DNA from 4 places in the Bradyrhizobium sp. AUGA SZCCT0222 genome. Region 1 is predicted to be linked to each of the others. Evidence: predicted binding sites of a transcription regulator. Region 1 holds the regulator's gene; each other region holds the start of a gene.
The links. Region 1 encodes PhoB, which activates phosphate uptake and scavenging genes when phosphate is short. Its sites were predicted from a motif close to TGTCATNNANCTGTCAT; they were not measured.

Region 1 (7,289 bases):
TGCGTGAAGCGGCGTCCGCGCTCGGCCTGCCGCGCTCGCTGGTGATCAAGCGGATCGCCTATCGCGCCGCGCGAAGTGGCCTCATCACCGGCGTGCTGCTCGCCACCGCCCGCGTCGCCGGCGAAACCGCGCCGCTGCTGTTCACCGCGCTGTCGAACCAGTTCTTCAGCCTCGACCTCACCAAGACGATGGCGAACCTGCCGGTCACCATCAACAACTTCGTGCAGAGCCCCTACGAATACTGGAAGCAGCTCGCCTGGAGCGGGGCGCTGCTCATCACCCTGACCGTACTCGCCCTGAATATTGGCGCGCGCATCCTTGGCGCCGAGAGGACCGCAAAATGACCGAAGTTTCTGTATCCATGAGTGCCGTCAACGCGGGCGTTCCCCACGTGGCGCTGCCCGACGCGCCGCCGAAAGTGACCGCGCGCGGCCTGAACTTCTACTATGGCGAGCACCATGCGCTGAAGAACATCAACCTCACGCTCGGCACCCACCGCGTCACCGCCTTCATCGGGCCGTCCGGCTGCGGCAAGTCCACGCTGCTGCGGATCTTCAACCGGATGTACGACCTCTATCCGGGCCAGAAGGCGACCGGGCAATTGATGCTCGACCAGACCAACATCCTCGACCCCAAGCTCGATCTCAATCTGCTGCGCGCCCGGGTCGGCATGGTGTTCCAGAAGCCGACGCCGTTTCCGATGACGATCTACGAAAACATCGCCTTCGGCATCCGCCTCTATGAGAAGATATCGAAATCCGAGATGGACGGCCGCGTCGAAAAGGCGTTGCGTGGCGGTGCGCTGTGGAACGAGGTCAAGGACAAGCTGAATGCATCGGGCCTCAGCCTGTCCGGCGGCCAGCAGCAGCGGCTCTGCATCGCGCGCACCGTGGCGGTGCGCCCTGAAGTGATCCTGTTCGACGAGCCCTGCTCGGCGCTGGACCCGATTTCGACCGCCAAGGTCGAGGAATTGATCACAGAATTGGCGGAGGACTACACCATCGCCATCGTGACCCATAACATGCAGCAGGCGGCGCGCGTCTCGGACAAGACCGCCTTCATGTATCTCGGTGAACTGGTCGAATTCGACGACACCAACAAGATTTTCACCTCGCCGGGCGATCGACGCACCCAGGATTACATTACCGGCCGGTTCGGCTAAGCGCACATCGCGAGGAGAAGACAATGGCTTCAGAGCATACCGCGAAGGCGTTCGACAGCGATCTTCAGGAATTGACCCGCCTGGTCGCCGAAATGGGCGGCCTTGCCGAACGCATGATCACCGAATCCGTCGATGCCTTGATCCGGCGCGATGTTGCGCTGGGAAAACGCGTCGTCGCCTCCGACGCCGAGATCGACCGCCTGCAGCACCTGATCGAGGAACGCGCGGTGCTGACGATTGCCCGCCGCCAGCCGATGGCCATCGACCTGCGCGAGATCGTCGGCGCCATGCGGGTGGCCACCGATCTGGAACGGATCGGCGACCTCGCCAAGAACATGGGCAAGCGCGTCGCGGCGCTGGAGAACGATTTCCAGCCGCTGAAACTGATCCGCGGTCTTGAACACATGACCGATCTGGTGCAGTCGCAGGTCAAGTCCGTGCTCGACGCCTACGCGTCGCACGACCTGCCGGCGGCGATGGCGGTCTGGAAGGGCGACGAGGAAGTCGACGCCATCTGCACTTCGCTGTTCCGCGAACTCCTGACCTACATGATGGAAGATCCGCGCAACATCTCGTTCTGTATCCATCTGATGTTCTGCGCCAAGAACATCGAGCGGATCGGCGACCATGCCACCAACATCGCCGAGACCGTGTTCTACATGATCGAAGGCCAGCAGATCCTCGACAAGCGCCCGAAGGGCGACATGACGAATTTCGCCACGACTGTGCCGGGAAACTAGTTACTGAACTGACAGCGGAACGAGAGACGTTTTTCGCGTATCGACAGCGCGTCAAAACACAAGAGGCTTACATAGATGAACGCACGCATTCTGGTGGTTGAAGACGAGGAAGCGCTCACCACGCTTCTGCGCTACAACCTCGATGCCGAAGGCTATGAGGTCGAAACCGTCGCCCGCGGTGACGACGCCGATACACGGCTGAAGGAGCGGGTGCCCGACCTGATCGTGCTGGACTGGATGCTGCCGGGCCTGTCCGGCATCGAACTGTGCCGTCGCTTAAGGGCACGGCCGGAGACCAAGGCGCTGCCGATCATCATGCTGACCGCGCGCGGCGAGGAAAGCGAACGGGTGCGGGGGCTGGCGACCGGCGCCGACGACTACATCGTAAAACCCTTTTCGGTGCCGGAGCTGCTGGCGAGGGTGAAGGGCCTGCTCAGGCGGGCGAGCCCGGAGCGGCTCGCCACCGTGCTGACCTATGGCGATATCGAACTCGACCGCGAGAAGCGCCGCGTCGCGCGCTCGGGCCGTCCGATCGATCTCGGGCCCACCGAATATCGCCTGCTGGAGTTCTTCCTGGAACATCCCGGCCGCGTGTTCAGCCGCGAGCAACTGCTCGACAGCGTCTGGGGCCGCGACATCTACATCGACGAGCGTACCGTCGACGTCCATATCGGCCGCCTGCGCAAACTGCTCAACCCCGGCCGCGAACAGGACCCGATCCGCACCGTGCGCGGCGCCGGCTACGCGCTGGATGATCGGTTCGCGAAGGTGGAGTAGGACGCGTAAGGCGCGGCAAAATCCGCTGTCGTCCCGGCCTTGAGCCGGGACCCATAACCACTGATGTCAATTTTTGAAATGAGCTGGAGCTCCAGCCGGGCATAACCACGAACGCCTGTGGTTATGGGTCCCGGCCTTCGCCGGGACGACATCTGTGAGCGCAGCTCTTACCTGGTCGGCTTCGGCGCCGGGCGGCGGCGATCGGAGGCCGGCTGATAGGCGATGCGCGAGTGATGCGCGCAATAGGGCAGGCTGCTGAGCGCCTTGCCGCCGCAGAAAAAGAATTCCGAGCTGGAGGGATCGCCGATCGGCCAGTGGCAGGTGGCCTCGTTCAATTCGAGCAGCGTCAGCCGCTGGCTCATCGGCACCACATTGTCGTAGGCGACCGGATCCGGCTCCATCTCCACCTCGAAGGCGTGGGCCAGCGCGGTGTTGCCGCGCGACACCGGGCGCGCCACCCGCATCATCTGCTGGGCGGGGCGCGCCTTGCGCTGACGCGGCGCGGCCGAGGAGGGGCTCTTGGCACGGCCGGAAAGACCCAGCCGGTGCACTTTGCCGATCACTGCATTTCGCGTCACATTTCCAAGTTCCGCGGCGATCTGGCTGGCGGAAAGTCCGCCCTCCCAGAGCTTTTTAAGCTGCTCGACGCGCTCGTCGGACCAGGTCAATACCGTCATCGCATTCTTCCCTTCGCACAGAGCCGGCCAAACCGGGGGCAGCGCTGGCGATGCCAATTCTCAAAAATCCCAGCGGGCAGAATCCCTTAGCCCTCGCCGGGCGCAAAAAAGCCGCCCGAACGTTTACGCCTTACAAAATGGACTCTAGGGGTCAGTACTTCCGCACGAGATGTCGTACCCGACAGCCCAGACGCTACAATATGGCGGGACTCTGGCGCAAGAGTCCGCGTCCGCGCGTCCACATGTTCCGGTACTTATGCATTGCAATTGGCGTTTTCCACGGCACCGGAATGCTACGGATTGCTTTATCCTGCACCGCAGGGAAGCGGTTTTTAGGCGTGTTGACACGGTCCAAAGCCAGCATAGAATGCTTGCTACGTGCCGCCCCGAAAAGGCGGCACGTTTTGTTTTCGCAAGACCGGCTGTGCCGCGTTCGCGCCAATGCACGCTATGTGGCCGGTCTCTAACCGTCAGTGATAGCCATGACCAACAGCGCCCCGTCGCATCTGCTTCCCGTATTCGCGAGAGTCGATCTCGGTTTCGAACGCGGCGAAGGCGCGTGGCTGATCTCGACGTCAGGCGAGCGCTATCTCGACTTCACCTCGGGTGTGGCGGTGAATGCGCTCGGCCACTGCCATCCGCATCTGGTCGCGGCCTTGCAGGAGCAGGCCACCAAGCTTTGGCACATGTCGAACCTGTTCCGGAGCCCGGACGGCGACAAGCTTGCAGCAAGGCTGTGCGAGCAGAGCTTTGCCGATCTGGTGTTCTTCTGTAATTCCGGCGCGGAAGCGATGGAATGCGCGATCAAGGTCGCGCGCCGCTATCACGCCGCCAAGGGACATCCGGAGCGCTATCGCCTCGTCACCTTCGAGGGCGCGTTCCACGGCCGCACGCTGGGCACGCTGGCGGCTACGGGATCTGCCAAATATCTGGAAGGTTTCGGTCCGCCGCTGGACGGCTTCGACCAGGTCGCGCATGGCGATCTCGAAGCGGTCAAGAAGGCGATCGGGCCAGAGACTGCCGCCATCCTGATCGAGCCGGTGCAGGGCGAGGGCGGTGTCCGCAGCGCGCCGCATGCGTTCTACAAGGCGCTCCGCCAATTGTGCGACGACAAGGGCCTGCTGCTGATTTTCGACGAGGTGCAGACCGGCATGGGCCGCACCGGCGATCTGTTTGCCTATAAGCGCCTTGGCGTCACCCCCGACATCATGTCGCTGGCAAAAGCGCTCGGCGGCGGCTTTCCGATCGGCGCCTGCCTTGCCACGGCAGAGGCGGCGTCCGGCATGACGCCGGGCTCGCACGGCTCGACCTTCGGCGGCAATCCGCTTGCGATCGCTTCCGCCAACGCGGTGCTCGACGTGATGCTCAAACCCGGCTTCTTCGACCACGTGCAGAAAGTGTCGCTGCTCTTGAAACAGAAGCTCGCTTCCGTGGTCGATCGCTATCCTGCCGTGCTGGCGGAAGTGCGCGGCGAAGGGCTGCTGATCGGCGTCAAGGCCGTGGTGCCCTCGGGCGATCTCGTCGCCGCGCTGCGCGACCAGAAGCTGCTGACGGTCGGCGCCGGCGACAATGTCGTGCGCTTCCTCGCGCCCCTGATCGTTTCCGAATCCGAGATCGAGCAATCCGTCCAAAGCCTCGAACGCGCCTGCATCGCGCTGTCAGGCGACAAGAAGAAGGCGGCGGGGTGATGAGCAAGTCCCTACGTCACTTTCTCGATATCAGCGAGCTGCCGCCGAAGGAATTGCGCAACATGCTGGACCTGAGCGTCGCCATGAAGGCGAAGCTGAAGGCGCATGAGACGCCCAGAAAGCCGCTCGAGGGCAAGACGCTGGCGATGATCTTCGAACGGCCGTCGACCCGCACCCGGGTCTCGTTCGACGTCGGCATGCGCCAGCTCGGCGGCGAAGCCATCATGCTGACCGGTGCGGAAATGCAGCTCGGCCGCGGCGAAACCATCGCCGATACCGCGCGCGTGCTGTCGCGTTACGTCGATGCGATCATGATCCGCATCCTCAACCACGATGCGCTGCTGGAGCTCGCCGCCAACGCCACTGTGCCCGTCATCAACGGCCTCACCCGGCGCTCGCATCCCTGCCAGGTGATGGCTGACCTGATGACGTTCGAGGAGCATCGCGGTTCGATCGAGGGCCGCACCGTGGCCTGGACCGGCGATGACAACAACGTGCTGGCGTCATGGGCGCATGCGGCAGAGCGTTTGAAGTTCAAACTGAACGTGGCCACCCCGCCGCAGCTCGCGCCGAACAAGGCGATGAAGGACTGGATCAAGGCGACGCAGGCGCCGATCGTGCTCGGCAACGACCCGGAAGCCGCCGTCGCCGGCGCCGACTGCGTCGTGACCGACACCTGGGTGTCGATGGGCGACAAGGACGGCGAGCATCGCCACAACGTGCTCAAGCCCTACCAGGTCAACGCCCAGCTGATGTCGCTGGCCAAGCCCGACGCGCTGTTCATGCACTGCCTGCCGGCTCATCGCGGTGAGGAGGTCACCGACGAGGTGATCGACGGCCCGCAATCGGTGGTGTTCGACGAAGCCGAAAACCGCCTGCATGCGCAAAAGGGCATTCTGGCCTGGTGTTTTAACGAAGTGGCGTAGAGGCCCCAATGTAGCTGTCGTCCCGGCGAAGGCCGGGACCCATACGCCGCGGCCCCGATTGTTGAAAACGGAAGACAACGGCCAGCGTGCAACAACTGCCGCCGGTGGCTATGGGTCCCGGCCTTCGCCGGGACGACGTAATACCCCTTCCGATTCCTGTCCCCCGACCCCAGATAAAGCGCCATGACTCAATCCCCCGACATCAAAATCACGCCCTCAGCGCCGATCCGCGCGCCATCGGCGGTTCCCATCGACGATGCGGCGCTGCCGTTCGAGGTCAACGCGCTCGACCTGCGCGGACGGCTGACCCGGCTCGGCCCGGCGCTCGACGACATCCTGACCAAGCACGATTACCCGGCCCCGGTCTGCAAGCTGCTCGGCGAGGCCATTGTGCTGGCGACGCTGCTCGGCTCGTCGCTGAAGTTCGACGGCCGCTTCATCCTGCAGACCCAGACCGACGGCCCGGTGTCGTTTCTGATCGTTGATTTCCAGCTGCCGGATCGGTTGCGCGCCTATGCGCGCTTCGATGCGACGCGGCTGAAGGAGGGCCAAGATTCCGGTGCGCTGCTCGGCAACGGTCACCTGGCGATGACCATCGACCAGGGCGCGGACATGAGCCGCTATCAAGGCCTGGTGGCGCTGGAAGGCGGCAATCTCGAAGATGCCGCGCATGAATATTTCCTGCGCTCCGAGCAGATCCCGACCCGCGTGCGCCTTGCGGTCGGCGAGGAATGGCGCGGCAGCGGCGACGGTCCGAAACACCGCTGGCGCGCCGGCGGCATGCTGCTGCAATTCCTGCCCCAGGCGCCGGAGCGGGCGCGGCAGGCCGACCTCGATCCCGGCGATGCGCCGGAAGGCGCCGTGACGCATGCAGTGGCCGAAGACGACGCCTGGGTCGAAGGCCAGTCGCTGATCTCGACCGTCGAGGATGTCGAACTGCTCGATCCGGATTTGTCGGGCGAGCGCTTGTTGTATCGCCTGTTCCACGAACGCGGCGTGCGCGTGTTCACGCCGCTGCCGCTGCGCGCGCAATGCTCCTGCTCGCGCGACGCGGTGTCATCGATGCTGAAAAGCTTCCAGCCGCAGGACCGCGCCGAAATGGTCAAGGACGGCAAGGTGGTGGTGACCTGCGAGTTCTGCTCGTCGGTCTATGAGTTCACGCCGGATGAAGCGGGTGTGGAATAGGGTGCGGTCAGGGCGTGCCCAATTTGTCCGTGGTGTTCCTGATCCAATAAGGCGTGCTTAGCTTCTCGATGGTCTCCCTGATCCAGCGGTAATGCGCCGACAGGGCGACGGCCCTGGTGCGGTCGGGTCTTGCG
Region 2 (7,289 bases), on a different contig from region 1:
TTGCGCAATGTGCGCGTCGCAGCCACCGATCGCGCCCGAACGACGCAGACCGCGGTCGCCAACGCGCTCAATGCCGCAGCCGACCGCATCGAAAAGACCACGCAGATGCTGAACCGCACCATCGGCGGCGGCGTCGCGATCGGGTAGGACGTTGCCCGCCGCAGGCTTATCCGCCTTTGCGGGGAGCACAACGACGAAGCAACCTATCCTGGCTTGATGACCCATCCTGTCTTGAGAACCCATGGATTGCTTCGCGGAGCCTGTCGTCAGGCGCGCATTCACGCGACCCGCTGGTTCGCAATGCCGCATCCCGTCCTCCATTCGGTTTTTGCAAGTCATTGCCGGAGATGTTACCGAAATGGAATGTTCGTGACGGGAGGCTTTCGTGAACCTGAACGAGATTCGTACATTTGTGACGGTGGCGCGGGTCGGGTCGATCCAGGGCGCCGCCAGACAGTTGCATATGACGCAGTCTGCGGTGTCGCGGCTGGTTCAGCGGCTTGAGCTCGATCTCGGCGCGACGTTGTTTGACCGACAGACCAAGCCCCTGATTCTGACGCACGATGGTCGGGTAGCGCTTGAGCACGGGCAACGTGTCCTCCATGCGACGGAAGCGTTTTCCGAGGCTCTCTCGCCCGCGGCGGCACCGAGCGGCGTGTTGCGTATCGGCGCCGCTCACGTGCTGGCTGAGCTTGTCGCAGAACGCCCGCTGGATTTGTTGCGATCCACGTTTCCGGATCTCACCCTCCAGATTTCCATCGACTGGGCCGGAGCCTTGATCGAGCGATTGCATAGCGGAGCTCTCGATGCTGCAGTGATTTCGCTGCTCACCGAGGGCAAGCCAAGAAGCGAACTTCCGGCGCGCCGACTTGGCAAGGAGCAGGTACGAATCATGGGTGCTGCCAATCTTTCGCCGGCGCGCTGGCGCTCGCTGCGGGCGATGAATGAAATCGGCTGGGTGATTCAGCCGGAAGGCTGCGGCTATCGCACGGCCCTGACACAGGCGCTTGAGCGCGAGGGCGCCGGGCCGCCGAAGGTGATCGTCGAGGCGTTCAGCAAGGATCTGCAGCTATCGGTCGTCGCGCGCGGCGCTGGCTTTGGGCTGTTGCCCGTGAGCCAATTGAATGCGGTTGCGGGCAAGCGAAAGATCAAGACATTTCATGTCCCCGACTTTCAGCCTGCGGTCTCGACATGGTTCATTCGCCGGCTTCAATTGGGACGGTTGTCTCGACCGCTTGATGACATCGAGCAGGCGCTTTCGCTCGTCATCGCGAAGTGACCGATATGGAATATTGGAACTACATATTATGAATTTGCTACCGGTCGTGCCGCCGGCGTAACGGAAGCGGGCCAGTTGAAATGCCCTGACCTCAGGTGCGGCGGCTGGTCCTGTTCATCCGTCAAACGGAGGCTTCGATGACCCCAACTTCTCAAGGCGTGGTTTTTCAAGAGTTGACCGCGCCCGCCGTGAGCCCTGCTAGCCGAACCAGCCTGACTCAGGCCGTGCAGAAATATTTCGACCTTATGTACGATTGCGACACGTCGCACCTCCTTGAGGTCTTTCGATCCACCGCCCACCTTCACGGATTTCGCGACGGGCAGATGATGTCGTGGTCGATGGAGACCTACAAAAACGTCCTCGATAAGCGCCAATCGCCGAAGTCGCTTGGCGCCGCTCGCGCCGATGAGATCCTGCAGATGGATTTTGCTTCAGCGGATATGGCCTTCGTGAAGGCGCGCGTGCAGATCGCTACGATGGAATTCGTGGATTATCTGACTTGGCACTGCATCGATGGCAAATGGCTGATTACGTCGAAGGGCTTTTACCTTATGTCCGATGGCGATCCCGGAAAACGCTGAAAACTCACGCTTAACGCTGGCGGTTTGGGCCCATCGTAGCTACATTGGCAGGGCGAAGCTGTGTCGCGCGTCAGAAGCCATATATCCCCGGGGCCTTATCGATCCTTCCGGGAACTGTCCCTGGCCGGGTCCGTGGATCCGGTCATATGGTGCCCACCTACTTTCGTAGGGAACTCCGGGATCGAGTGCTTCAACGGCCATTACGGCTTCGCACTTTTGTTTCGGTTGATTTTTGCGTCGAGCTTTTACTCTACCGGCTTCACCACCTAGGCCCTGCAACTTTCGCTTCGTCCGTCTTCGCGGGCGATGTTCGGCGGAACAGAACGCTGCATGACGGCAAGTGCTTCGAAAGCAGACCTTCGCGCTGCCGCTTTGGCAAAGCGCGATGCATTGAGCGACGAGCAGCGCACGGCTGCCGCGCAAGCTCTCGCCAAGCGCGGACTGCCGTTTGAGATCACGCCGGGCATGGTCGTGTCGGGTTATTCGCCGATCCGCAACGAGATCGACCCGGCACCCTTGATGCGCAAGCTCGCGGAAGCAGGCGCGAGGCTGGCGCTGCCGGCGGTGATGGCGCGTGGCAAGTCGCTTGCCTTCCGTGCGTGGTCCGGGAACGACCGGCTGATGCTCGGGCCACTCGGCATTCCCGAGCCGTCGCCGGCGGCCGCCGAGCTCATTCCCGACATCATGCTGGTGCCGCTGGCGGCGTTCGACGCCGCGGGGCACCGGATCGGCTATGGCGCCGGACATTACGATTTCACGCTGGAGCATTTGCGCAAGGCGAAAGCCATTGTCGCCGTCGGCGCTGCGTTTGCCGTGCAGCAAATAAAGGCGGTTCCGGCCCAGCCGCACGACGTGGCGCTGGATTTTGTGCTAACGGAAAAGAAAGTGTTCGATTTCCGGAGCTGAATTTTGCGCATCCTCTTCATCGGTGACGTCGTCGGCAAGACCGGCCGCACCGCCATTTCCGAGCATCTCCCCGGCATGGTCAGAGACTGGTCGCTCGATCTCGTCATCGTCAACGGCGAGAACGCGGCCGGTGGCTTCGGCATCACCGAGGCGATCTATCAGGATTTCCTCGACGCCGGTGCGGATGCGGTCACGCTCGGCAACCACGCCTGGAATCAGAAGGAGGCGCTGGTGTTCATCGAGCGCGCGCCGCGCCTGATCCGCCCCTTGAACTTTCCGCGCCATACGCCGGGCCGGGGCGCCGCGCTGATCGACACCAAGAACGGCAAGCGCGCGCTGGTCATCAACGCCATGGGCCGCGTCTTCATGGAGCCGCTCAACGATCCCTTCAACGCGGTCGGCAAGGAGCTCGACGCCTGTCCGCTGCGTGAGGCGGCCGACGCCATCGTGGTCGATTTCCATGGCGAGGCGACCAGCGAGAAACAGGGCATGGGATTTTTCTGCGATGGCCGCGCCAGCCTCGTCGTCGGGACCCATACCCATGTGCCCACCGCCGATCACCAGGTGCTGCCCGGCGGCACCGCCTATATGAGCGACGCCGGGATGACCGGTGATTACGATTCGATCATCGGCATGCAGAAGGAAGAGCCGCTGCATCGCTTCGTCACCGGCATTCCCTCCGGCCGGTTCGAACCGGCGTTCGGTGTGGCGACACTAAGCGGCGTCGCGGTCGAAACCGACGATGCCACCGGACTGGCGCTGCGAATAGCGCCAGTGCGGGCGGGCGGCAGGCTGGAGCCGGCGGTGCCGGGATTCTGGACCGGCCACTGAACCGGCTTACGAGAAGGTGTGATGCAAAGGTTTCTGGTCTTCCTGCTGGCGTTGGTGCTGTCGCAGCCGGCGTCCGCGCAAGAGCTCACTCAGCGCCCGGTATCGCAGGACCCGGTATCGCTGCAGGACATGACCGGGCGGCTGGAGAAGTCCGCGATCAACACGGCGAAGGTCGCGCCGAAGGGCGCGGCAAGAGGATCCTCGGTGGATTTCTCCTGGGCTTCCAGCCCTGAAGAATACCGCGCGCTCGCCAAGCATGTGCTCGTGCTCGTCAGCGTGGTGACGCAGGACGCTGCCGAGCTCCCGCTGCGCCGGGTCTATGTGAACATCGACGGCCGCGAAACCGAGCTGATCAGGTTGAGCAGCCAGCTCAGCGGCGTCCGGAAAGGCTCGAAGACCTACTCGATGCTCGGGCCCTATCGTGAGGACGGCTTCTACCTCGCGCCTGCCGGCACCATGATGGCGGACGGCTATTTGCAGGCCGATTTCGCGGTGCGGCGGAACGGCTTCAATCTCTACAAATTGCCGGGGACGCCACCGGATTTCATCAAGGCGGACAGCAATCCGCTGCCCGCGCCCGACGCCAAGCCGGAAACGCCGGTGCTCAAGGCGATGCTGCTGCGCGAGTACAAGGGCTTCGAATTGCCCGCAGCCCTGCGCTAGATTCCGGGCCAGCGGTCCGGACGCGGGTTTGCCGGATTAGCGGTACGCGCTCAGTAGCGCGCCGGTACGTACATCTCCGGCGGGACCGGACCGCGCTGGTAATCCGGATTGCGCACGCGCGGCGGCAGGATGACGGGGGTCTGCGGGACCTCGTTGTAGGGAATTTGTTCAAGCAGGTGGGCGATGCAGTTCAGCCGCGCCTTCTTCTTGTCGACGGCCTCGACCAGGTGCCACGGCGCCTCGGCAATATGGGTGCGCTCCAGCATCGCTTCCTTGGCCTTGGTGTACTGCTCCCAGCGGCTGCGCGCCTCCACGTCCATCGGGCTGAGCTTCCACTGCTTCAGGGGATCGTGGATCCGCATGGTGAAGCGCAGATGCTGTACCTCGTCGGTGATCGAGAACCAGTATTTGATCAGGATGATGCCGGAACGCACCAGCATGCGTTCGAATTCCGGCACCGAGCGGAAGAATTCCTCGACGTCGGCTTCGGTGCAAAATCCCATCACCCGCTCGACGCCCGCGCGGTTGTACCAGCTGCGGTCGAACAGCACGATCTCGCCGCCGGCCGGCAGATGCGAGACGTAACGCTGGAAATACCATTGGGTGCGTTCGCGCTCGTTCGGCGCCGGCAGTGCGGCGACCCGGCAGACCCGCGGGTTCAGCCGCTGCGTGATGCGCTTGATGACGCCGCCCTTGCCGGCGGAATCGCGTCCCTCGAAGATGACAACCACTTTCAGCTTCTGGTGCTGCACCCAGCTCTGCAGTTTGACCAGTTCGCCCTGCAGGCGGAACAGTTCCTTGAAATAAAGCCGGCGGTCGACGGTTTCCTCGGCGGAATGGCTTTCGAATTCGTTGGTCAGCGCGTCGAGGCGGTCGTCGTCGATCTCGAGTTCCAGTTCCTCGTCGAAACTGTCCATCATTTCCGCGTGGATGCGATCATGGATCGAGCCATTGACTGGTTTTTCGGTCATCAGAATACTCCGCCCAAGAAAGCGTAAAGGAAATGCACAGCATCACCGTTAGTTTCAAATGCGCATGTCAGTGGTGTGACAGCGCGCGCCGGGCAAGGCGTTTTGACGTCTGTCGTTCAGGATTGCCGAAAACCCATGCGGAAGGCGCCCCAATGGCGGCCGCGCACGTGGATGGGCGAGGAGAGGTCTTTCATCAGCACGAAATTGCCGCCGCCCATGTCGCGGCGGTAGGTCTGCAGCAGGAACGGTTTTGTGTTCGCCGCCACCTTCTTCACCGCGCGATCGCTGAACAGGCGGCGGTTGCGGCAATTGGCGTTGTTCCAGACCGGGTCGGGCCCCTGCGGCAGGCGGTAGTTCGGATTGTGGGTCGGCAGATAGCCGCCCTTGGCCCAGGCGACGCAGAACACGATGCGCGGATCGCTCTTCTGGATCGGGTCCTGGATCGAAGGCAGGACGCGGTCGGTGAAGGCGACATAGTCGGTCAGATATTGCTTCGGATCAGTACCTGATATTTCGCGGTATTTCTCGTCCATCAACTGCTCGACGGTGATCTCGCCGCGCGCGACGGCGGCCTCGAAAGCGTCGGAAATCTGCTTTGCGGTATCGATCACCACGCGGATCAACGGCGCATCCGCCGTCTCGACGCCGCTGTCGGCGATCAGCTCGATCAGGCCTTCCGACAGTTCGAGCAGCTTCGCCACCCGTCCGTCGGCCTGCTTCAGCTCGCTGGAAGACAAATCGACGCCTTGGGCAAGCTGGCCGAGTTCCTCGATCACGCGGTCGCAATGGCCGAGATTGGACGTCGCGGCCCTGGCGACGCCGTCGATCTCATAGCCTACGGACGCGATGCCCTGGTGCACGCGCGCGATGATGCCGCTGATCTGCTGTGCGCCTTCACCGGCGCTCTTGGCGCGGAGCGAGGCGTCGCTGCTCTCCCCGATCAGGCTGCCGATCTGGCCGTCGAGATCGCGCATGGTCTCGGAAATCTGCTGCGTGGCCTGGCGCGTTCCTTCCGCGAGGCTCTTCACCTCGTTCGCGACCACGGCAAAGCCGCGCCCGGCGGTTCCGGCGCGCGCCGCCTCGATCGTGGCATTGAGCGCCAAAAGGTTGGTCTGCTTCGCAATCGCCTCGATCGAGCCGGAAACTTTTGCAACCTGCGACAGGGCCGAGCCGACGGCGCTGAGGCGGGCCTCGATGCGGCCGACCGCTTCGACGAGTTCGGCGATGTGGTTGACGGCCGTATCCACCGCGCTGCGCGACTGGACGATCTCCACGACGGCCGCGGACGTGGTCGATTGCACCGCCTGCGATGCATTGGCGATGTCGCGGTTGGCCGAGACCATCGTCTGGGCCGTCTTCTGCAAGTGGTGGAACCGGTCCGACTGGTTCGCGACGCGGCTTGCGACCTCCTGGACGTTGCCGGCGATATCGGCAAGCTCCACGCCGAGCCCGCCGATGCGGTCGGCAAGCTGGTCAATGAGTCGTTCGGCCAGTGTCTGGTTGGAGTGAGTGTCCAGGACCGCACGCTGCACAAAGGACATGCTCGAGGCTTTCTCCAGTCAGAGCCGATGATCGGCCCACCGCGGCGAGCGCATTCCAATTCCAAGTCTAGGCGCGATTCGCGCCTTGGCGTCTTGCCTGAGAGCGAACTGCTAAAGCGTTTTCAAGCGAAGTGGTTTCCGGTTCGCGTCAAGAAAACGCGTCAATCAAGAATCTACAGCCTGTAGGCCGTCCGGAAGCCGCCCCAGTGGCGGCCCTTGACGCGGATCGGCACGTCGATCTCGCGCATCATCACGGTGTTGCCGTTGCCCATGTCGCGGGCGTAGCTCTGCACCAGATAGGCGCGCTGGTTGCGGCCGGCAGCAAGGCCCGCGGGATCGTTGAAGATGCGGCGGTTGCGGCTGTTGGCGGTGTTCCAGGTGACGTCGCCGGGCCGCTGCGGGTGTGAATAGATCTTGTTGTGAACCGGCAAATAGCCGTTCTGGTCGATGACAGCGCAGAACGCCATGCGCTTGTCCCTGGCGAGGAAGGCCTCCTGGAACGGCGGCAGCGCGCGGT
Region 3 (7,289 bases), on a different contig from region 1:
AGCAGATTTTCCTCACGCGCCGATGTGATCGCCTTCGCGAGTATACCTGCCCTGCCGTCGACCTCCTCGGCGCCGTCCTCGCGCCAGACCCGCAGCGAGTCCAAAACTGTCGTGATGCCCGAGGTGGCTAGCTGTCCGTCATAGGAGACGACTGCGGCGATCGGATCCCAGAACACTTTTGGCCGCGGCACGTAATGCGCTTCGAGATGGTCGGTGTGCAGCTCAATCAGGCCGGGCATGATGAGGTCGCCGGCGGCGTCCACAGCTCGCCCCGGGGCATCGCCCTCGCCGAATTCGGCGATGCGGCCATCTGATATGGCGACCCAGCCGCGCGCGATCACGCGATCGGCGAGGATGATGCCGGCATTGCCCAGAATGATTTCCTGCTTCGTTGCGCTCATCTCACTGCTCTTCCCTATGCCGCCGAGGCGAACGTCGTCACATCGACGATCCGGTCCGCGATCAAATGGCGTATCTCGTCGTCATGGACGATCGCGACCACCGCCACCCCCTGATGTTTCTTCTGATCGATCAATTCGACCACGACGGCGCGATTGGCGGCGTCGAGCGATGCCGTCGGCTCGTCCAGGAGCAGGATCGGCAGATCGGAAATGAAGCCGCGCGCGATATTGACGCGCTGCTGCTCGCCGCCCGAGAACGTCGAGGGCGGCAACGCCCACAGCCGCTCAGGAATGTTGAGGCGGCGCAACAGCGTGCCGGCCTGCTCGCGCGCCTCTGCGTGGCCGATCCCGTTCACGATCAGGGGCTCGGCCACCACGTCGATGGTCGCCACCCGCGGCACCGCCCGCAAGAACTGGCTGACATAGCCGATGGTCGAACGCCGCACGCTGAGCACCTGGCGCGGCTCGGCGGTAGCGAGATCAATCACTGTGCCCTGATGGCGGATGCCGATCCGGCCGCCGTCGCAGCGGTAGTTGCCAAAGATCATCTTCAGGATCGAGGATTTGCCGGCGCCCGAGGGTCCCGACAGCACCACGCATTCGCCAGGCGCGACGTGAAACGAGACCCCGCGCACCACGGGCAGCTCGACGCCGCCCTGCAGATGCATCGTAAAAGTCTTTTCGGCGTTGTTGATGTCGATCATCGCGGTCATTGATTCGCTCATGCCGGCAAAATGGAAGAGACGAGCAACTGGGTGTAGGGTTCGCGGGGATCGTCGAGCACCTGATCGGTCAGCCCGGTTTCGATCACCCGGCCGCCCTTCATCACCATCACGCGGTGCGACAGCAGCCGCGCGACCGCAAGATCGTGGGTGACGACGATGGCCGCAAGGCCGAGTTCACTGACGAGGTTGCGCATCAGGTCGAGCAGCCGCGCCTGCACCGATACGTCGAGGCCGCCGGTCGGCTCGTCCATGAACACCAGCCGTGGTTCGGTGACGAGATTGCGGGCGATCTGCAACCGCTGGCGCATGCCGCCGGAGTAGGTCCGCGGCGCATCGTCGATACGGTCGGTGTCGATCTCGACGCGCTCCAGCCAGGATGACGCGGTGTCACGGATGCGGCCGTAGTGATTCCAGCCCACCGCCATCAGCCGCTCGCCGACATTGGCCCCCGCCGAGACCGCCATCCGCAGGCCCTGCGCGGGATCCTGATGCACAAAGCCCCAGTCGGTACGGAACAGGAAGCGCCGTTCGGCCTCGCCCAACGCGGAGAGTTCGCGCAGCACGCCATCGCGCATCCGGTACGAGACGCTGCCCGCCGTCGGCGCCAGTTGCGCCGACAGCAGTTGCAGCAGCGTCGACTTGCCCGACCCGGACTCGCCGACCACGGCCAGCACCTCGCCGGGATAGAGCGCAAAGGACACGTCGCGGCAGGCAATCAGCTTCCCATAGGTCTTGCCGAGGTTTTCGGCGACCAGCAGCGGTTGATCGTCGAGGGTTTGCTCAGCCATGCGCCCTCTCCTTGTGCGGCGCCGCGCTTTCGCTGCCGCGATGCCCGGCCAATTGGCGGCTTTCGCAGTAATCGGTATCGGAACAGACGAACATCCGGCCGCCCTTGTCGTCCGTGACGATTTCGTCGAGGTAGGAATCGCCGGCTCCACACAGCGCGCAGGGCGCGTCGAAGCGGTAGCGCGTGAAGGGATGATCCTCGAAATCGAGCGAGACCACTGACGTATGCGGCGGGATCGCGTAGATCCGCTTCTCGCGCCCGGCCCCGAACAATTGCAGCGCCGGGCAATTGTCCATCTTCGGATTGTCGAATTTCGGCGTCGGCGACGGGTCCATCACGTAACGCGCATTCACCTTCACCGGATAGGCATAGGACGTCGCGATATGGCCGAAGCGCGCGATGTCCTCATACAGCTTGACGTGCATCAGGCCGTATTCGCCGAGCGCGTGCATGCGCCTGGTCTCGGTCTCGCGTGGCTCGAGGAACCGCAGCGGCTCGGGGATTGGGACCTGATAGACCAGCACCTGCCCGCCATGCAGCGGCGCTTCGGGAATCCGGTGCCTTGTCTGGATCACGGTGGCGTCCGCGGTCGCGGTTGTGGTCGCAACGCCTGCGGTCTTGCCGAAGAATTTGCGGATCGAGATCGCGTTGGTGGTGTCGTCGGATCCCTGGTCGATCACCTTCAGCACGTCCTCAGGCCCGAGGATCGCCGCCGTCACCTGCACGCCGCCGGTGCCCCAGCCATAGGGCATCGGCATTTCCCGGCTGGCGAACGGCACCTGATAGCCGGGGATCGCGATCGCTTTCAGGATCGCGCGGCGGATCATCCGCTTGGTCTGCTCGTCGAGATAGGCGAAATTATACGTTGGCGCGTTCATTCCGCGGCCTCCTGCATCGGCGGCGCTTCCGTGGCTTCCGCGAACTCCTTGCGCAATTTGCGCAGCAGGCCGAGTTCGGACTGGAAGTCGACGTAATGCGGCAGCTTGAGATGTTCGACGAAACCGGTCGCCTGCACATTGTCCGAATGCGACATCACGAACTCTTCATCCTGCGCCGGTGCGATCACTTCCTCGCCGAGCTCACGGGCGCGCAGCGTACGGTCGACCAGCGCCATCGACATGGTCTTGCGCTCGCTCTGCCCGAACGCGAGCCCATAGCCGCGGGTGAAACACGGAGCTTCGGTGGCCGAGCCCTTGAACTGGTTGACCATCTGGCATTCGGTCATCGCGATCGCGCCGAGCGGCACGGCAAAACCGACATCCTCGGCCATGAATTCGATCTCGACTTCGCCGAAGCGGATTTCGCCGGCAAACGGATGGTTGCGGCCGTAACCGCGCTGCGACGAGTAGCCAAGCGCCAGCAAGAAGCCTTCGTCGGCGCGCGCCAGGTTCTGCAGGCGCAGGTCGCGCTCCGCCGGGAAGCTGAGCGGCTCGCGCGTGAGGTCGCCGACCGGCGTCTCCGCATCCGCCTCCGGCGACGGCTCGATCAGGCCGTCCCGGCCGAGAATGTCGGTCACGCGCGGCGTCGCCGCGAGCGACGCTTCGCTCGTCTCTGGTGTTTCCGGAGAAAATCCGTCCGCGAGCTGCGGATCGAGCAGCCGATGGGTGTAATCGAAGGTGGGTCCCAGAATTTGTCCGCCCGGGATATCCTTGAAGGTCGAGGAAATCCGCCGCCGCACCTGCATCGCGCCGGTATCGACCGGCTCGGTGGCGCCGAAGCGCGGCAGGGTGGCGCGGAACGCGCGCACCAGGAAGATTGCCTCGATCATGTCGCCGCGCGCCTGCTTGATCGCCAGCGCCGCAAGCTCGCGATCGTACAGTGAGCCCTCGGTCATGACCCGGTCGACGCCGAGCGACAACTGCTCGGAAATCTGGGACAGCGAGACCTCGGGAACGTCACGGTCGCCGCGCCGCTCATGCGCCAGCAGCCGATGGGCGTTCTCGATGGCGCGTTCGCCTCCCTTGACGGCAACGTACATAACTAGCCTCCCCTCGCGACCAGCCGCGTGGTGCGCGGTATCGCGACAATCGCATCGTCATGGACCAGCACGACATCGATGCCGCGCGGAAACAGCGCCACGTTGACTTCAAGCCGCTCGAACAGATCATGCGGCTGGATCGCGGCCTGCAGGATCGCGGTGCCGTCGATGCCGGGGCCGCGCAGCTCGAGGGCGGGCCCCTGCGTCAGGCTGTCGACCTGCAGGATCAGCGTCGTCGAACGATCCGGGTATTCATTGCTGCCGAACGCAAAACGATCGAGCGCCGGAAGCTCGCGGGGGCTGCCGATCAAGGCAAAGCTGCTGATCGAGGAATCCGCGATCACAGGCGCGCTGGTGTGGAATTTGAGCCATTTGGCAACGTCCGTCGTTGCCGACATCCGGCTGTCGAGCCAGATCGGCGTATCATGGTCGAACAGCGTCAGCGCAATGGCCGCGGTGCCGCGCATCATGGCGGCGGGCGTGCCGGCGACGGCCGCGATGCGCTGCACGCTGCCGGGACGCGCCATCGCATCCATCACCGAGCGGAAGGTCGATTGCGCTGACAGCACCTTGTCGGCAAATCCTGCGGGCAGTTCGGCAACCGTCGTCATCAACCCTCTCCCCGCACCAAGGTGTAGAAATCGACCCGCGTCGCCGCGGCTTCCGCTGCCTTGCGGTTCCGTTTCGCAGATATCGCCGCGCGCAGCGGCGCGATCACCTTTGTCTCGATGAGGCCGGCGAATTCATCCGATTGCACCATGGCGTCGCACAGCGCGATCATCCGCGCTTTCTCGCGGTCGCGGCCGAGCGTGTAGCCGAAGCCGACCTGGCCGGTCGAAAGCCGCACCGCCGCACGCGATACCGTGGCTTCCCCGAGGTTGAAGGCAGAGCCGTCGCCGCCGATACGGCCGCGCACCATCACAAGGCCGTTCTCCGGCTCGCGCAGGTTTTCATGCGCCGGCAGCGCGATTGTACCCAGATGGACCGATATCTCGGATGGATCAGAATGCGCCAGCACGGCCATGACTGCCTTGCGCTGCGCCTGCTTGTCGTTCTCGGTTGCCGTCATATCCACCTTGCCGGAATCAAGTTGTCTATGCTAATAGACAACTTCATAACCAAACGCCATGACTGTTTGGTGACAACAGGGTTGTTTTTTCGGATGACCGTCCCGGGTATATTCACACCATGAGCATGCAGGATGCGGCCACCGGTGTGGCGTTGTGGCGGCAGGTCGCCGACGGGATCGAACGCGGCATCGCCGAGGGCCGCTTCGCCGCGGGTGAAAAGCTGCCGGGCGAGATGGAGATCGCCGAGACCTATCGCGTCAACCGCCATACCGTGCGCCGGGCGCTGGCGACGCTCGCCGAACGCGGGCTGGTGCGCGCCGAGCGCGGCAGCGGCACCTATGTCGAAACCCAGCGCCTCGCCTATCCCTTGCGCTCGCGGACGCGGTTTTCCGAGATCGTCGGCGCCGGCGGCCATGAACCGCGCGGCCAGTTGATCGAAGCGTCCGACGATGTCGCGACACGTGAACTGGCGCGGGAACTCGGGCTGAAGACGGGCGCCCCCTTGGTCCGGATCGAGGCGCTGCGGCTGGCCGACCGGACGCCGATCTGCGTCAGCACCTCGTGGCTTTCCGCCGAGCGCTTCCCTGACGCGGGACAGGTCTTCGCCAGCGTGCGCTCGATGACCAAGCTGGTCGCACATTACGGCATCCGCGATTACCGCAGGTCTTCCACCCGGATCACCGCCGCCATAGCCGACGCCAGCGACGCCGCACGGCTCGATCTCGCGCTCGGCCGCCCGGTGCTGGTGGTCGACAGCACGGACGTAGATCCCGACGGCAAACCAATCGTCACCAAGCGCTCGCGCTTTGCCGCCGAACGCGTCGAGTTCATCGTCGAAAGCGATTGACCGGTTAGCTTGTAGGGTGGGCAAAGCGAAGCGTGCCCACCTCTCAGCATCCGTGACAAGAATGGTGGGCACGGCGCAAGAGCGCCTTTGCCCACCCTACGCACCGCCATCAAACCACCGCGCGTTTGCCGATGATCGCAAAACGGAGCTTGCTCGAGATCCAGTCGATCGCGGCGACCGCGACCAGGATCATCAGGATCAGGAACGAGACCTTCTGCCATTCCAGCACGCGGATCTGCTCGGCCAGCTGCAATCCAATGCCGCCGGCGCCGACGATGCCGATGATGGTGGCCGAGCGGGTGTTCGACTCGATGAAATAGAGCACCTGCCCCGCGATCACAGGCAGCACCTGCGGCATCAGCCCAAACCGTATTTCGTGCAGCGCATTACCACCGGACGCCCGGATACCCTCGACCTGTTTCTTGTCGGCGGCCTCGATCGCTTCGGAGAACAATTTGCCGAACGCGCCAAAGTCCGCCACCGCAATCGCCAGCACGCCTGCGAACGGCCCAAGCCCGACAACGTTGATCCAGACCAGCGCCCAGATCAGCGTGTCGACGCCGCGGATCGAATCGAGAAAGCGGCGGACCGGGAAGCGGAAGATACCCGACGGCACGATGTTCTTCGCCGCCAGCAGACTGACCGGCAGCGCGAGCAACGCGGCAAGGGTCGTGCCCAGCATCGCGATCGACAGGGTTTCACCGAGCGCAACGAGATAGACCGGGAGCGAACCGCCGGGATCGGGCGGGATCATCATCATCGTGATCCAGCCGAGTTGGCCGAGCCCAGCCAGCATCCGCGCCGGCGAAAACTCCAGCTCGACCAGTCCGAACACGAAGATCCCGAACGCAGCCAGCAGCATCGCGGGGATCGCGAGACGGGAGGAAACCGGCCGGTCAAAAACCTCGGGATAGCGGCCGCGCAGATCGCCGGAGTCCGGTGCAGGCAGCCGTGTCATGCCCGTGCCTCCTTGCCGAATAGCCGCCCGCGCGCCCATCCGGTGCCGATATCGATCAGGAACACGGTGACAATGATCATCAGCAGGATCGCACTGACGTCGGAATAAAAGAACTTTCTCACGGCGACGACGAGTTCCTGGCCGATGCCGCCGGCGCCGACGAAACCCATCACCGAAGCGCCGCGCACGTTGATCTCAAAGCGCAGCAGCGTGTAGCTGGCAAAACCCGCCGCGACCTGCGGCACGACCGCGAAGCGGATGCACGATATCCAGCTCGCGCCGGTCGATCGGACCCCCTCGACCGGCTTCATGTCGATGTTCTCGACGATTTCGGAATACAGTTTGCCGAGCGCGCCGACCGAATGGATCATGATGGCGAGAACCCCGGCCATCGGCCCGAGACCGAACGCGATCACAAAGATCAGCGCGAACACGATGTCCGGAACGGTGCGGCAGAACTCCATCAGGCGGCGAACCGTAAAGCGCAGCCATGGCGCCGGCGAGGTGTTTTCAGCGGCCAGAA
Region 4 (7,289 bases), on a different contig from region 1:
GCGCGCATGAAAAAGGCGATGCCCTTGTCGGAGCCCGGCGACGCGCGCATCAACAACTGCTCGTAGACCATGAACACGCCGGGATTCCGCCGCCGCCATGCGGTCTCACCGTTGCTGTTGGGATCGGCCAGCGACAGGCCGTCGGCGGAGAACCGTTGATCCGGAAACGACTTCATGTGGTACCAGCCGCCGCCGGTGATCGTCCCGGGCAGCCGGCTTTCACCGAGTTGAACCTTGTATTTGAGCTGGGCGATCCACCACGGCGGATCGCTGACGCGAAACAACAACCCGTGGGGATTCTTGATCTGCGGATCTTCCGGTCCTGGTGGAGCCGAGTCGCCGTTAAACAGCGCGAAGTACGCCGTGAGCCGGTCCGTGAGTTCGGCTTTCACCCTGATGCCCATCACCGAGAGTGGTGGCGACGGCCCGCCGCTCGGCAAATTGATCCCGGCATGGCCCGGCCAGCCCAGTGCCGAATTGACGAAGATATCGTCATAGGAACTGTCGATGAACTCGATGTCGGAGGCCTGCTGCCCGACGCGGACCGCAAGCTTGCCGCCGAGCAGTTTCTGCTCGACCCAGAATTCGTAGAGTCGCGTCGCGGGCAACGCCTCGACGCCGCTGACCAGCATCAGATTGCCGATATAGCTGCGCGACAGCCCGTCGCCGTGAATCTGGAACATGTTGGCGTGGAAGCTGGCACCGGTCCATCCCGCCACCTTCTCCAGGTCGATCGTGGTGCCCAAATCTACGCGGCCGGTGTAGATCGCACCGGTCCGCATGCCGCCAGTAATATTGGCGAGCCCCTCCCCGATATAGACTAGGCTGAACTGATAGCCGGCATCCGCCAAGGCTTCGCGCGCGTCCTTTGGCTTCGCCGGAGTTGTGTCGGCATACGCGACTGCTGCGAGTACAAGACAGGCCGCCGTCGCGAGCAAGGTGACGGCGCGGGAAAGAACGCTGTACATGGTATCGATCCCGCCGCCGGCTGCTTTATTTGAAGAAGCCTGAGCGGCGCATGGCGAGATACGCCACACCGGCGACGCTAACCATGATCGCCGCGGCCCACAAAAATCCGGTTTCGGTGTCGGTAAGCGGCAGGCCCTTGGTGTTCATGCCGAAGATACCGGTCACCAGCGTCGGCGGCAGCAGCATCGTCGTGACGATTGACAGCGTATGGAGGTGCCGGTTGCTTTCCTCCTCCATCTTGAAATGGATTTCTTCCTCCAGGAGGCGGCTGCGCTCGCGCAGTTCGACGATATCGTGGTCGAGACCATCAAGCCGCTGCGCCAGTTTTCCGGCCTGAAGCCGCAGCGCCGGGCTGAGGTGTTCAACGCTCTTTTGCTCGAGCCGGTGGAACAGCACGCGCAGGCCCGCCAGCTGCCGGTGCAACCGCACGCAGGTCCGCCGCGACCGGCTAAGTGCCGCGCGCATTTCCGATCTCGTCTCGCCCGCGAGAATCCGCTCCTCGATATTGTCGATTGCGGTGCCGATCTTGTCGGCCATGCGGTCCATGGTATCGGCGACCTCGTCGACGATCTTCTCCAGTAGTGCGGCGACGGTATCGACGCGATGACCGCTCTCCAGCACGCGGCGGGTGGCGTCGACGGCGCAAAGCGCCTGATGGCGGCCGCTGATGAGCAGGCGTTCGGTCATCGCGAAGCGAAGAAATCCGGTTTCCTCGGTCGCGGTGTCGATGGCGCGAACGAGATCGGAGAACACCCCGTAGACGCAATGGTCGGAGATGTGGAGTTGCTGATAATTGTCTTTCGACAGCAGCAGCTCGCGCGCCGGCAACGGCACGTCCACACCCGCCAGCCATGACCGCGCACGCGTGTCGGTCAGGTTGAAGTGCAGCCACAGCCGCCCGTCATGGCTGAATTCGATCGGCGCGTTGACCGGCAGCGGCTCGGCGCTGCCGTCGCTGTGCAGACGAAACGCCCACACCAGTCCCGGGATAGCCGAAGCGGCATCGGCTATCGGCATGCCGACACCTATTGCAGGCTCGGCCAACGTATCCATGGAAGACATCAGGAGCCCCCGCCAAACCCTGCGCAGCGGCCATAGGAGAACTCAGCCGCAGCGGCCCTCGTGCATGCCGGGCAATTCAAGTGCGTTTTTGTTACAGTTTGATGTCACCGAAGAGTTCGCTTGCGCCGCCTACTCCGCGGCGAGACCGGTTACCGCCGCCTGGTCGGCTTCCTTGTTGTAGTCGTGAACCACACGGCCGAACGGCAACGTCAGGTCGGCGAGGAAGTGATGGGCGCCGACCACCCGGCGCACCGGAAAATCCGCCACCGGCGCGTTGACGTGCGGCACCAGATGCAACCGCCCCGGCCCGATCCATGAGCCCTTGACGACGATGTCGGTGAGGTTGATCGCGACGAGCTGGCAGATTTCGAGGCGGCCATCGACGCCCGGGATCATCTTGAGATTGATCTGGGTTTTCGACAGCGTGGCACGCGTGATTTCACCGTTGCCGGCCATGCTTTCGTGCTTGTAGCCCATGGTGCCCATCGCCACGAGCTGACCGGCATATTCCAGCGTGCCGGTGAAGGTGTCCTTGACGATCTCAAGCTTGGGGTGGGCGTATTTCTTTGGAAAGCCCCAGATTTCACGCCCCGCTGCGATCGGCGGATCGTCGTCGAGATACATCTGCGAGACGAAATTGACTTCCTCGCCATGCAGGCGCGCCGGGATGACAAGCCCGGATTCGGTGTAGCTGCCGAAGCCGGAGCTGTCCGGCATCTTGATCCATTCATAGTGCACGATCGGCTGATCGACCGGCTCCAGCGGCTCGGGCAAGCCGGCTCGGATCAGTTCGGGATCGGTCTCATAGGTGATGACGAGAAATTCGCGGTTGACGAAACGATACGGACCGGCGGGATAGCTTGGCCCAGCGGCCGGCATCGACGGAAACTTGAGCAAGTCTTCCCTGCGCATCGCAATCCCCTGTTTAAATCGTCCTGCCGATTGCTAGCGGCCGAAATTGACAGGGATGTGAGGGATTTCCTTCAGCGTCATGACCGCAAATTTCGACCTCCATTTTCCGAACACGCCAATGCTTCAGACGCAGGCAAAAACGCGAGGCGGCAAAAGCCGATCGACGCATTTGTCATCATCGCGTCACCAGCGCGCGGAATTGTCGGGCAGTTTTGGAGCAAATGAATATGGACGCGCGAACCCCACATCTCGAACAGACCATTCATGCGCGCGGCTGGCGGCCGGAGCGCTGCGACCGCGTCGCGCTGGTGCTGCAGGGCGGCGGCGCGCTCGGTGCCTATCAGGCCGGCGTCTATCAGGCCCTGCACGAGGCCCATATCGAGCCGGACTGGGTGTGCGGCGTATCGATCGGCGCGATCAATTCGGCGATCATCGCCGGCAACCCGCCAGAGCGCCGGCTCGAACGCCTGCAGATTTTCTGGGACCGCATCACCAGCCGCAAGATCTGGCACTACACGCCGGACGGCGACATCTATCGCAAGGCGCGCAATTTTGCGAGCTCGTTCATGACGACGACGCTGGGCCAGCCCGGCTTCTTCACGCCGCATATGACCAACCCGTGGCTCAGCGCCACCGGTGCCCGGACCGCGACGAGCTATTACGACACCGAGCCGCTGCGCCAGACACTGCTCGAGCTCGTCGATTTTGACATGATCAACGACAAGCGGATCCGCTTTGCGGTCGGCGCGGTCAACGTGCTGTCCGGCAATTTCATCTATTTCGACAACGCCCATGACGAGATCGTTCCCGAGCACATCATGGCGAGCGGCGCGCTGCCGCCGGCCCTGCCGATGGTCAAGGTCGGCACCGATCATTTCTGGGACGGCGGCATCGTCTCGAACACGCCGCTGCAGCATCTGCTCGACCAGGAGGACAGCCTCAACTCGCTGGTGTTCCAGGTCGACCTGTTCAGCGCCCGCGGAGCCCTGCCGCGCGACATTCAGGACGTGATGGCCCGGCACAAGGACATCATGTATTCCTCGCGCACGCGCCACAATACCGACGTCTACCGCAAGACGCACAATCTGAAAGCGCGCCTGCACAAGGCGCTGTCGCGAATTCCCGACGATCAGCTGTCCGACGAAGAGCGTCAGATCAAGGCCAGCATCGGCAACCTGCCCGAGATCGCGATCCTGCAACTGATCTACCAGCAGAAGGCCTATGAAGGCGACGCCAAGGACCACGAATTCTCGGGCACCTCGATGCGCGAGCACTGGATGAGCGGCCACGAGGACACCAAACGCACGCTGAAACGCCGCGATTGGATCCGGATGCCCGACGAAGGCATGGGCATTGTGATCCACGACGTGCATCGGGAGAGCGAGACGTAGGCTCTAACACAGACCGATTTCTTCCTTCTCCCCTTGTGGGAGAAGGTGGATCGACGGCGCGAAGCGGCGGCGAGACGGATGAGGGGTCTGTCTCCGCGGATACAGACCCCTCATCCGGCGCTTCGCGCCACCTTCCCCCACAAGGGGAGAAGGAAGAGGCAACCACCTACGGCCTGATCGCCATGTTCGTCGCCGGCCCTGTCGTGAGGACCCGTTCGGCCAGCCGCGCGAATTCGCACAGTAGCGAGCGCGTCTTGCGGGGATCGATCACTTCCTCGACCCAGAATTTTTCGGCCGAGCGGAACGGCGAGCGCAGCTTGTTGAGACGGTCCTCGATCTCTTTCAGCTTTGCCGCCGGGTCTTCCGCGGCATCGATGTCGGCGCGATAGGCGGCCTCGATGCCGCCCTCGAGCGGCAGCGAGCCCCAATAGGCCGAGGGCCAGGCGTAACGCATCGAATAGCGGTTGGCCGGCTGGTGCACGACGCCGGCGACGCCGAAGGCGTTGCGCACGATGATGGTGCACCAGGGCACGGTGCTCTGGTTGACGGCCGCCATCGCGCGCACGCCGTGCCGGATGGTCGCCGACTTCTCGGCCTCGAGCCCGATCATGAAGCCCGGGCAATCCATCAGATAGACCACCGGCAGATGGAAGGTTTCGGCGAAGTCGACCCAGCGCACCACCTTCTGGCAGGCCTCCGCCGTCCACGACCCGCCATAGTGGAAGGGATCGCTGGCGAGCAGCAGCACCGCGCGGCCTTCGAGACGCGCGAGGCCCGTGATGATCGGGCGGCCGAAATTGGCGTTGACCTCGAAGAACGATCCCTTGTCGACGACGGCGTCGATGATCGGGCGCATCTTGTAGACCTGACGGCGGTTGCGCGGCACCGCCTTCATCAGCGATTCCTCGCCGCGCTCCGGATCGTCAGTGCAGGGCGCGGTCGGCGGCAGCTCATAGACCGATGACGGCAGATAGGACAGGAAGCGCCGGGCGCGCTCAAACGCCTCATCCTCGGTATCGACGGCATCGTCCACACCGCCGGCGCGGGTCTGGATGTCAGCGCCGCCCAGTTCCTGTTTGGTCAGGTCCTGGCCGAGGCGTTTTACGACCGGCGGCCCCGCGACGAACATCGCCGAACTCCTGGTCATGACAGAGTAATGGCTCGCCGCCAGCCGCGCGGCGCCGAGGCCCGCGACCGAGCCGAGGCCGAGCGCCACCACCGGCACGCGCGCCATGTTCGCCGTCGTGAACCAGTACCAGCGCGTGCCGCCGACGCCGCCCGGCAGATTAGCGGCCCCTCGCGTCTCGATCGTCTTCACCGAGCCGCCGCCGCCCGAGCCTTCGATCACGCGGATGATCGGCAGGCGGAAATCATGCGCCATCTCCTCGGCCATCAGCGGCTTGGCGGAGATCGAGGCGTCGGCCGAGCCGCCGCGCACGGTGAAATCGTCGCCAACGACGACCACCGGACGGCCTTCGACCTTGGCCCGGCCGAACACGCAGTTCGCGGGCGTCAGGTGCTTGAGTTCGCTGTTCTCGTCATATTCGGCGATGCCGGAGATGGCGCCGATTTCGTGGAAGGACTTCTGGTCAACGATCTTGTCGATGCGCTCCCGAACGGTGAGCCGGCCCTGGTCATGCTGACGCTTGACCTTGTCAACGCCTCCCATCTCGCGCGCGAACGCTTCGCGCCGGGCGAGGTCGTCGAGTTCCGGCTTCCAGTTCATTCGTATCCTCCGCCTTGATGATTTTATTATTGTTATGCACTGACACCGGAAGCGCTTTTCTTTCCAGCCGGTTGGTGAAGATGTCGCCGTCGGCGCCTTCGAGCAGACCGCCGAGCGCAGCCCCCAGTTCGACCATTACCGGCGCCACGTCGCGGTGCACCCGCTTTTCATCGAACATTGCGGACAGCAGACCGATCGTCGCAACGACGTAGGTTTGATATTGCGGCGACCACAGCGGCACGGCGCAACCGTTGATGTGCGGGCTCCAGGTGCCGCAGGCCACGACATAGCCGTGTTCGCGCAGATGTCGGCGATTGTCCTCGATGCGCGACTTCAGCATCCGCGCGCTATCCGGCATCTCGCGTTCCATTTCCACGATGAGCGCATCGCCGACATCGTCGTCGAGCGCCGCGGTGTAGGCGTGGCCCGCCGCCGTGCTCGCCATCGCAATGCGGCTGCCGGTGGTCTCGTGCAGGCCGAGCGCATTCGCGGCGCGGGCGAACTCGAGATAGACCAGCTGAAAGCGATCGGGGATCACGAAACCGACGGTGCCCGGCAATTGCTCGGCGACATCCTGCAACCGCAACCGGATCAGGTTGCGCAGCTGCAATCCCTTCATCATCGAGGTGCTCATCGCCACGGCGCTCGGGCCGATGCGATACTTCTGGTCGCGCGGCAGATAGACCAGCTGACCCATCCGCGTCAGCGTGTGCGTCAACCGCGACACGGTCGATCGCGGCAGGCCGCAGCGATTGGAAATTTCGAGATTGCCGAGCCGGGCTTCGTGACCCTCGAAGCAGCGCAGGACATCGAACGCCCGCGACACCACCTGAATCACATCGCCCTCGCCCGCCAGATCGCTGGCGAGCATTCCCTGTTTGCTAAGCCGCTCCGAGCGTCTTCCCATATTTTGGCTCCGTTCCGCCCTGCGGAATAAAATTCCACTTGCAGATCAAGCTACCTCAGGCAATCTGCAGCCACAACAAAAAGCCGTTCGCGGGACGAAATTGTCACGTCACACGGTACCGGAGGGTGGCATGCCAGAGATCAAGATTGTGACCGAAGTCGCCGGACGCGTGTGCGCGCTCGCTGCCGAAGCCGGAGCGAGTGTCGGCGACGGCGACGAGATTGCATTCGTCGAAGCGATGAAAATGGAGATCCCGGTAACTTCGACAATTGCCGGGAAAATCAAGGCAATTCTGGTCAAACTCGACGACGTGATCGCCGAA

Region 2: the regulator PhoB is predicted to act here: its motif matches at 5,296-5,312, upstream of ppk2 (polyphosphate kinase 2).
Region 3: the regulator PhoB is predicted to act here: its motif matches at 5,019-5,035, upstream of phnF (phosphonate metabolism transcriptional regulator PhnF).
Region 4: the regulator PhoB is predicted to act here: its motif matches at 3,114-3,130, upstream of JQ629_RS12040 (acetoacetate decarboxylase).

The regions. Positions count from the first base shown of each region.
Region 1 is NZ_JAFCLX010000004.1:1,509-8,797, reverse strand. It holds gene pstA (phosphate ABC transporter permease PstA) at 1-344, shown strand, start outside; gene pstB (phosphate ABC transporter ATP-binding protein PstB) at 341-1,162, shown strand; gene phoU (phosphate signaling complex protein PhoU) at 1,186-1,902, shown strand; gene phoB (phosphate regulon transcriptional regulator PhoB) at 1,978-2,679, shown strand; gene JQ629_RS04265 (GcrA family cell cycle regulator) at 2,847-3,356, opposite strand; gene JQ629_RS04260 (aspartate aminotransferase family protein) at 3,839-5,044, shown strand; gene argF (ornithine carbamoyltransferase) at 5,044-5,970, shown strand; gene JQ629_RS04250 (Hsp33 family molecular chaperone) at 6,154-7,155, shown strand; gene JQ629_RS04245 (trypsin-like serine protease) at 7,163-7,289, opposite strand, start outside.
Region 2 is NZ_JAFCLX010000063.1:27,367-34,655, forward strand. It holds gene JQ629_RS33220 (cell division protein ZapA) at 1-147, shown strand, start outside; gene JQ629_RS33225 (LysR family transcriptional regulator) at 386-1,279, shown strand; gene JQ629_RS33230 (nuclear transport factor 2 family protein) at 1,417-1,860, shown strand; RNA gene ssrS (6S RNA) at 1,913-2,073, shown strand; gene JQ629_RS33240 (5-formyltetrahydrofolate cyclo-ligase) at 2,191-2,766, shown strand; gene JQ629_RS33245 (TIGR00282 family metallophosphoesterase) at 2,770-3,597, shown strand; gene JQ629_RS33250 (hypothetical protein) at 3,619-4,260, shown strand; gene ppk2 (polyphosphate kinase 2) at 4,311-5,231, opposite strand; gene JQ629_RS33260 (methyl-accepting chemotaxis protein) at 5,348-6,772, opposite strand; gene JQ629_RS33265 (methyl-accepting chemotaxis protein) at 6,946-7,289, opposite strand, start outside.
Region 3 is NZ_JAFCLX010000001.1:91,814-99,102, reverse strand. It holds gene JQ629_RS00545 (alpha-D-ribose 1-methylphosphonate 5-triphosphate diphosphatase) at 1-401, opposite strand, end outside; gene phnL (phosphonate C-P lyase system protein PhnL) at 416-1,114, opposite strand; gene phnK (phosphonate C-P lyase system protein PhnK) at 1,123-1,914, opposite strand; gene JQ629_RS00530 (alpha-D-ribose 1-methylphosphonate 5-phosphate C-P-lyase PhnJ) at 1,907-2,791, opposite strand; gene JQ629_RS00525 (carbon-phosphorus lyase complex subunit) at 2,788-3,891, opposite strand; gene phnH (phosphonate C-P lyase system protein PhnH) at 3,894-4,502, opposite strand; gene phnG (phosphonate C-P lyase system protein PhnG) at 4,502-4,960, opposite strand; gene phnF (phosphonate metabolism transcriptional regulator PhnF) at 5,080-5,808, shown strand; gene phnE (phosphonate ABC transporter, permease protein PhnE) at 5,918-6,766, opposite strand; gene phnE (phosphonate ABC transporter, permease protein PhnE) at 6,763-7,289, opposite strand, start outside.
Region 4 is NZ_JAFCLX010000011.1:34,575-41,863, reverse strand. It holds gene JQ629_RS12050 (carbohydrate porin) at 1-968, opposite strand, end outside; gene JQ629_RS12045 (transporter) at 994-2,022, opposite strand; gene JQ629_RS12040 (acetoacetate decarboxylase) at 2,161-2,943, opposite strand; gene JQ629_RS12035 (patatin-like phospholipase family protein) at 3,171-4,334, shown strand; gene JQ629_RS12030 (acyl-CoA carboxylase subunit beta) at 4,501-6,060, opposite strand; gene JQ629_RS12025 (IclR family transcriptional regulator) at 5,990-6,967, opposite strand; gene JQ629_RS12020 (acyl-CoA carboxylase biotin carboxyl carrier protein subunit) at 7,098-7,289, shown strand, end outside.